2 regions of the Shewanella psychrophila genome follow, and region 2 is predicted to be linked to the other one. Evidence: predicted binding sites of a transcription regulator. Region 2 holds the regulator's gene; the other holds the start of a gene.
The links. The regulator MetJ, encoded in region 2, represses methionine synthesis genes. The targets are predictions, from matches to a motif close to TAGACGTCTAGACGTCTA.
Positions count from the first base shown of each region.

Region 1 (3,424 bases), 1.7 Mb from region 2:
CGTATCTCTAGTCACCTGACGTAGTTGGTCGTTATAAAACTCTTCAGTGATCTCCTCTTTACGCCAGCGGCTACGCAGGCCACGAATTGCAGGAGTCTGAGGGAATGAACCAATAGTCGTCGTAGGTAACAGAGGTAACTGGTATTTCTGCTGCTGTATGGTTTGGCGGTTAGCAAATTTAGTATCACGCTCATAGTCATCGCTATTAAGCGCAGCAACTCTATCGATAACTTGTTTATCTGCTGCAGCCTCTCGTGCATCTCTGCGCGCTACACACGTCACCAGAATAGCATCGACTTCAGCTTTAGCTGGGCTGTCGGCAGACTGATTTTGAGAATGAGTGAGTAGCGCTTTAAGTTGGGTCAACTCAGACAGCTTCTGCTTAGCGAATGATAATTGTTGCTTCAAAGCCGGAGCCAACTCAGTTTCAACATCGAGATCCACTGGGCTATGGAGCAATGAACAAGAGGGCGCGATCCAGACTCGTCCCTTAAGATCGTTAGCCACAGAGGCGATACGCTCGGCAATCAAATCAATATCTGCCGCCCATACATTACGACCGTTGATCACTCCTAAAGAGATCACTTGCTCAGGCTGTAGGTTTTCCGCAAACAGTGCAAGCTGCTCGGGAGCCGTAACGAGATCAAGATGCAAACCGGCAACTGGCAAGGCTGACACCAATGCTTGATGATGAGCAATGGTGCCATAGTAGCTGGCAAGTAAAACCTTAATCTGAGTATCTTTTAGCGTGTCATAGCTTGTTGCAATAGCGGTTTGCCAATCGGCATCAAGCTCAAGGGCTAGAATAGGCTCTTCGAGTTGCACCCACTCAACACCTTGATCACTGAACCGAGCCAAGATATCTGCATAAGTTTTAATGAGCTTAGGCAGTAGTGAAAGTTTATCGAAATCGCTGCCAACAGCCTTAGATAGAAACAGGTAAGACACCGGGCCTAGCAATACAGGTTTGGCGGCATGGCCTAATGCTTTTGCTTCTTCAACTTCATCGAAAAACTGCTCATAGGCCACACTGAATTCTTGATCAACGGTCAGCTCAGGTACTATGTAGTGATAATTAGTATTGAAGTACTTAGTCATTTCACCGGCTGGTGCATCTTTACCCGATGGAGCGCGACCTCGAGCGACTCGGAACAAGGTATCGAGATCTACGTTAGCATCGTCTTGGTTTCTGTGACGCTCAGGGATCGCGTTTAACGTCGCGCTTAATGCCAAAACCTGATCATAGAAGGCAAAATCACCAACAGGTAACAAAGAAACACCAGCCTGTGCCTGCCATTCCCAGTGAGTTCGACGCAACTCTTTAGCCACCTGCTTAAGCTCTGCCTGACTAATCTCACCACGCCAGTATTTCTCCTGAGCAAATTTAAGCTCGCGCTGACGACCAATTCTTGGAAAACCTAAGTTCGCTATCTGTATCGCTTGTGAAGTTTGCATATTGTATACCTTTTTGCTTTAATATGAGCAGAATTCAGAGTAAACGCGCAAAGAGTGTTATCTGCGAGTCATTGTGATTTAACATCTTTCGATGTAAACACACATTTGGGCGTCTGGACGTCTAGAAGTTTATTGTGATAGTCTATCTTCTGACAAACGAATTGATTTCAAGCGCAACATGAGCAAAATTCATGTTGAGACAAAGTGGGTATATTATGATTGAGCTTAGACACTTACGAACACTTCTAGCCTTAAAAGAGACGGGAAGTCTTGCTGGTGCAGCCAAAAAACGCTTCGTCACTCAGTCAGCGCTTTCTCATCAGATTAAGGAGTTAGAGACCCGAATTAACTCATCAATCTTTATCAGAAAGAGTAAACCTCTGTCTTTCACCCAAGAAGGTGCCCGGCTACTCAATCTTGCCGAAGAGATTTTACCTAAGGTGGTCGAAACCGAATATGACCTCAAGCAGGGGCTCAATGACGAACTTAACCAGCTCGGTGTAGGTATCGAATGCCATAGCTGCTTTCGTTGGTTGATGCCTGTGATGGAACAGTTTAGGACGGTTTATCCAAATGTGAATTTAGACCTTTCCAGCCGACACTTGTTTGATTCACTCAACGCGCTGGAGAGCGGCGATCTCGATGTGGTGCTTACCTCAGATCCTGTTCCGGGGCAATCCATTGCCTATCAGCATCTGTTCGATTTTGAAGTTCAGCTGGTTGTTGCCAACGACCACCTTTTGGCTAAACAAGAATATGTGACGCCAAAGCAACTCGAAAAGCTGGCTATCATCAGCTATCCAGTGCCGTTGCAACGTCTGGATCTCTACCGTCACTTTCTGGAGCCTGCAGGAGTAGAAGCCGGTGAGCAAATCAGTTGCGATCTCACCATGATGCTACTACAGCGTATCGCCTGCAAAGATGGCGTAGCGGCCTTGCCGACCTGGTCAATCAGTGAGTCTTACGGGCTGAACCTAACCGCAATCAAGCTAGGTCCAGAAGGATTAAAGCGCCCACTCTTCGGCGCCTATCGAAAAGACAGCTCCAGCGCACGAATGGCGCAACAGTGGTTAAAGCTGGTAGCCAAAGAAGGACTAGCGAAACAGCATAAGTTGAATTAAAAGCGAGTGGTAAGTGGTAAGTGGTAAGTGGTAAGTGGTAAGTGGTAAGTGGTAAGTGGTAAGTGGTAAGTAAAATCTAAATTAAAAAACTAAAAAAGCTAGACTCTAAAATTAGACTCTAGCTTTTCTTTTATTTACAGCTCTAAACTTACAGCTTAAAACTTTTTACAAGGGCTTCAACAGCTGATTTCTCATCGAAAGCACACGTCTGAGCACTAAACCTGGCGAGTTAGCATCGCGAGTCTGACGCAAATTATGGGCAACCATAAACTCATCTTTAAGCTCTTCATCTAAACCCAAAGATTCAAACGCTTCTATGGTCAAGGTCTGTTTCTGATTATCGATAAGCGACTTGATGATGCTCAAAGGGAACGACTCTTCTGACTCGGCATTTAAGAAGGCAAATGCAGTCAAGGCAATGATCTCACCGAACACGCTAAATAGCGCTAAAGTCTGTACTTCATCCGGGTTGATATCCACCCCTTCCATATGGTGCAAACTATCAACGGCATCGGTAGCAATGCTTTCAGTCAATGACCAATAACCTTGCACTAGCTTTTTGTATGGCTGAGGCAATTCATCGAGACGCTCCTTCAAGTAGAAGGTGAAGGCATATCGATAAATATTCACCTGGCCTAATCGAACTAGGGCATCTTTCAGTGAGCGGTTCTTAGTCGTAACACCTGCACCACTAATCGCCGAATTGCTGCGCCAAAGCATATGAGCTGCTAAAGCAGGATCTGAAGAGACAATGTCGATGACATTGCGGATATCACCATCGGCGATAATCGCTTTCTTTAATGGGATCAATATTCCGCGGCGACCAATCACCTGCTCTTCATTACTAA
Region 1 covers NZ_CP014782.1:5,083,327-5,086,750, forward strand. The annotation lists gene metE (5-methyltetrahydropteroyltriglutamate--homocysteine S-methyltransferase) at 1-1,437, opposite strand, end outside; gene sps_RS22055 (LysR family transcriptional regulator) at 1,671-2,576, shown strand; gene sps_RS22060 (HDOD domain-containing protein) at 2,742-3,424, opposite strand, start outside.
Region 1: a site for MetJ is predicted at 1,570-1,587, ahead of metE (5-methyltetrahydropteroyltriglutamate--homocysteine S-methyltransferase). Genes of this name have one in related genera too.

Region 2 (3,424 bases):
TACCGCGTAGGGTAAGATAACTATCAAAAGCAGATCCTGTTAGGCCTAAGGTATTAGACCACCAATGCAATAACTCACCTAACTCGGCATCTTTAGCGACGACAGCACCACCGACTACATCGCTGTGGCCATTGATATATTTAGTAGTCGAATGGATAACAATATCGGCACCGAGCAAGAGTGGCTGCTGTAAAATGGGAGACAAGAACGTATTATCGACAACGACTAGGGCATCGACGGCATTACTCGCCTTGGAAATTTCTTCGATATCGACGACACGCAGTAAAGGGTTCGATGGTGTTTCCAACCAGACCATCTTAGGCTTCTGGGCAATAGCGGCTTCCAGTGCTATATTGTCAGTCTGATCCACCACAGCAAGCTTGAAGGCCCCCTTCTTGGCTAAGTTAGTAAATAGACGATAACTTCCCCCATAACAGTCATGGGGAACGATTAGCAGATCATCGGGACCAAGCAGGCTAGTCACTAATGTGATCGCAGCCATGCCAGTACAAGTCACCACACCTGTTGCGCCTTTCTCCAGTCCAGCGATGGCATCACCGAGAATAGAACGAGTCGGATTTCCCGAACGGCTATAGTCAAAATCTCTGGGGTTCTTGTGCCCATCGAAAGAGTAGTTAGTCGACAAATAGATGGGAGGCACCACGGCACCATGTTGGGTATCGGACTCAATCCCTTGACGCACTGCAATTGTGGCTAACTTACGTTCGGTCATCTACTACTCCTAGAACTATTTACTGAACACCTTCCTCCCAACAAAAATTGGACAGGAGATGTCTGGACGTCTAAATGTACCTAAGGGAAAGCCCAGCGTCAACCAAATATAGACGTTTAGACGTCCAAACATATGGAAATCTATTTGCAATTGTCATAAATAAGAGGCAATAATTTGACTGCACAATTTAAAGGGTTAAAATCTGCCCCGAATTTTGAATATACAGGTGAGTCAATGACTGAGTGGAATGGCGATTATATTAGCCCATATGCTGAACACGGCAAGAAGAATGAACAAGTAAAAAAAATTACTGTTTCTATTCCCTTGAAGGTACTTAAGGTTCTTACCGATGAGCGCACCCGTCGTCAGGTTAACAACCTACGTCATGCCACCAATAGTGAATTGCTTTGCGAGGCATTCTTGCATGCATACACAGGCCAACCTCTGCCTAACGATGATGACTTGTCTAAAGATAAGCCTGATACTATCCCTGCTGAAGTGAAGCGCTTGATGGATCAGATGGGTATCGAATGGGAAGATGTAGAGTAATCATACTCACTTAAATCTTGTTCAGTCAGTTTCAGGGATCGCATTGCGATCCCTGTTTGCTTCCACACTAGTTTCGACCCTGCAGAAACAATCGAGCCCGACTAAAAGATTAATATCGAAGCCTTTCATATTAATTAACAAGGCTAACGCCTTAACCATCACAGTACAATTGAGAGAAAATGCCGTGCTTTCAATGATAGATCCAACCACATTAGCTTTAGCTTCCCTTATCATCTTCTGTGGTGCCTTGACCCAGAGCCTTATCGGTTTTGGTTTAGCCATTGTCGCCTCTCCTCTGCTGTATATTGTCGATCCAGAGCTAGTACCGGCCCCGGTTATCATCATGGGCTTCTCTATCTCCTTGCTGACCCTGTTTAGAGAGCGAGGTGCCCTTGAGTTTAATGGGCTGCAATATGCCCTTCTTGGACGCATTCCTGGTGGTTTTCTCGGGGCAGGTCTATTGATATATGCACCACAACCCATTCTTGGACTGGCCATATCGGGCATCGTTGCCACGGCGGTCATATTGAGTTTGCTTAAGTTCAACATAGCCGTTAACCGCAAGAGCCTGTTTGGCGCCGGCGTGATATCTGGTGTATTTGGTAATATTGCCGCTATCGGTGGCCCACCACTGGCAATTTTGCTTTCAGGAAAAGATGCCCGTCAGTTTCGTGCGGCCCTATCGGCTTTCTTCATCTTCAGCTCACTGATCGCGCTTGTGATTCTTGGGATCACAGGTCTGCTTAGCATCAAACATCTATGGCTGTCGCTATTGCTTCTGCCTTCGGTGATCTTAGGTTATGTGGTCGCGGGGAGACTGATAGGGCATGTTGATAAAGATAAGACTCGCAAGGCAACACTCATATTATGTTCAATCTGTGCAACGATATTGGCGGTGAAGTCATTAATGGAATTAGGCTAAGAGAAGGTGCGAGTACGGAGCTTCGCTCCTACGAGTTCAAGAAAAGTCAGAAGCGAAAAGCTTTTGCTTTTAGCTCGCAGCCAACTTGTTGGCGAACTCGTAGCGAAGCGCCCTCGAAACTTCTTTAAATTTAAAAATGATATGACGTTTGTAAAACACCGCCTATAGCATCATCGCTGCCGACCATGCCGGTAAAGTCCAGATAAAAGACTCGACCAAATTCGAAGCCTGTACCTAAAGAGTAAATATCAGCCGTCGTGTCTTTCATATCGTGACGGTAACCTAAACGCAGTGCAAACCAATCCGTAGCTTTCAACTCACCACCAACGCGCCAATACTGAGTACCACCAACTTCTTCGAAGCGTTTATAGGCGTTCAGATCGATATCTGAGGTTAAACTTATACTGTCCCAGTCATAGGCGATACCTGCAGTAAATTGTGGCTTAACTTGATAGGTAAATTTACGGCCTTGTGCTTCTACCGTCTCCACATCCTGACTAATAAGGTTTCGACCAGATAGCCCCACAACCAAACCTTCTACAGGTTTCATGGCGACACCAACATCTAAGTTAAAAGTGACCTCGTCGTTTCTATACTTAAAATCATCAAAATCACTAGCCTCGAAGTTATTCGCACTAACGGCATAGTTATAGGTATCTATACGCTGAAGCTTAGGTGATACCCCGACTGCAATGGGCATATTGACAATTGAAAGTGGAAAGCTCAAGGCTACGCCTAAATCAGAAACCACACCGGCAACCACAGCTCCCTGTGAATCTAGGTCTGCCAGTTCTGAAGGATTATTTGGATCTAACCCATTAAGAGTATCAATATCAGATTGGGCAATGGCTGCGACTCCAATGGCATCCATATAGCTCTTATAAAACACCGCCATGGGCATTTTATGTGTGGGTAATACGATAGAGAATCCAATACCTGTACTCACATAAGCATTGTTATCTTTTAAAGACTCGAGATCGGTGACTAACTCACCACGATAGAGATCGACTGAAGTAGCATCACCGACTGTAATGGCAGCATCTAGTGCATCATAAGAGTCTTGCAGGGAATCAAACTTATCTATCATCTGATCTTTATCGGCACCATCGGCTCCGATCACGGGTAGTAACATGGCAAAATTATTGAATTTAGGTGTTTGCAGGGCCAGTAGAGCAGGATTAATGAAGCCAGCGCCCTCACGGCTTGATGAGGCCACACCG
Region 2 covers NZ_CP014782.1:3,387,488-3,390,911, forward strand. The annotation lists gene metB (cystathionine gamma-synthase) at 1-733, opposite strand, end outside; gene metJ (met regulon transcriptional regulator MetJ) at 968-1,282, shown strand; gene sps_RS14575 (sulfite exporter TauE/SafE family protein) at 1,467-2,204, shown strand; gene sps_RS14580 (conjugal transfer protein TraF) at 2,335-3,424, opposite strand, start outside.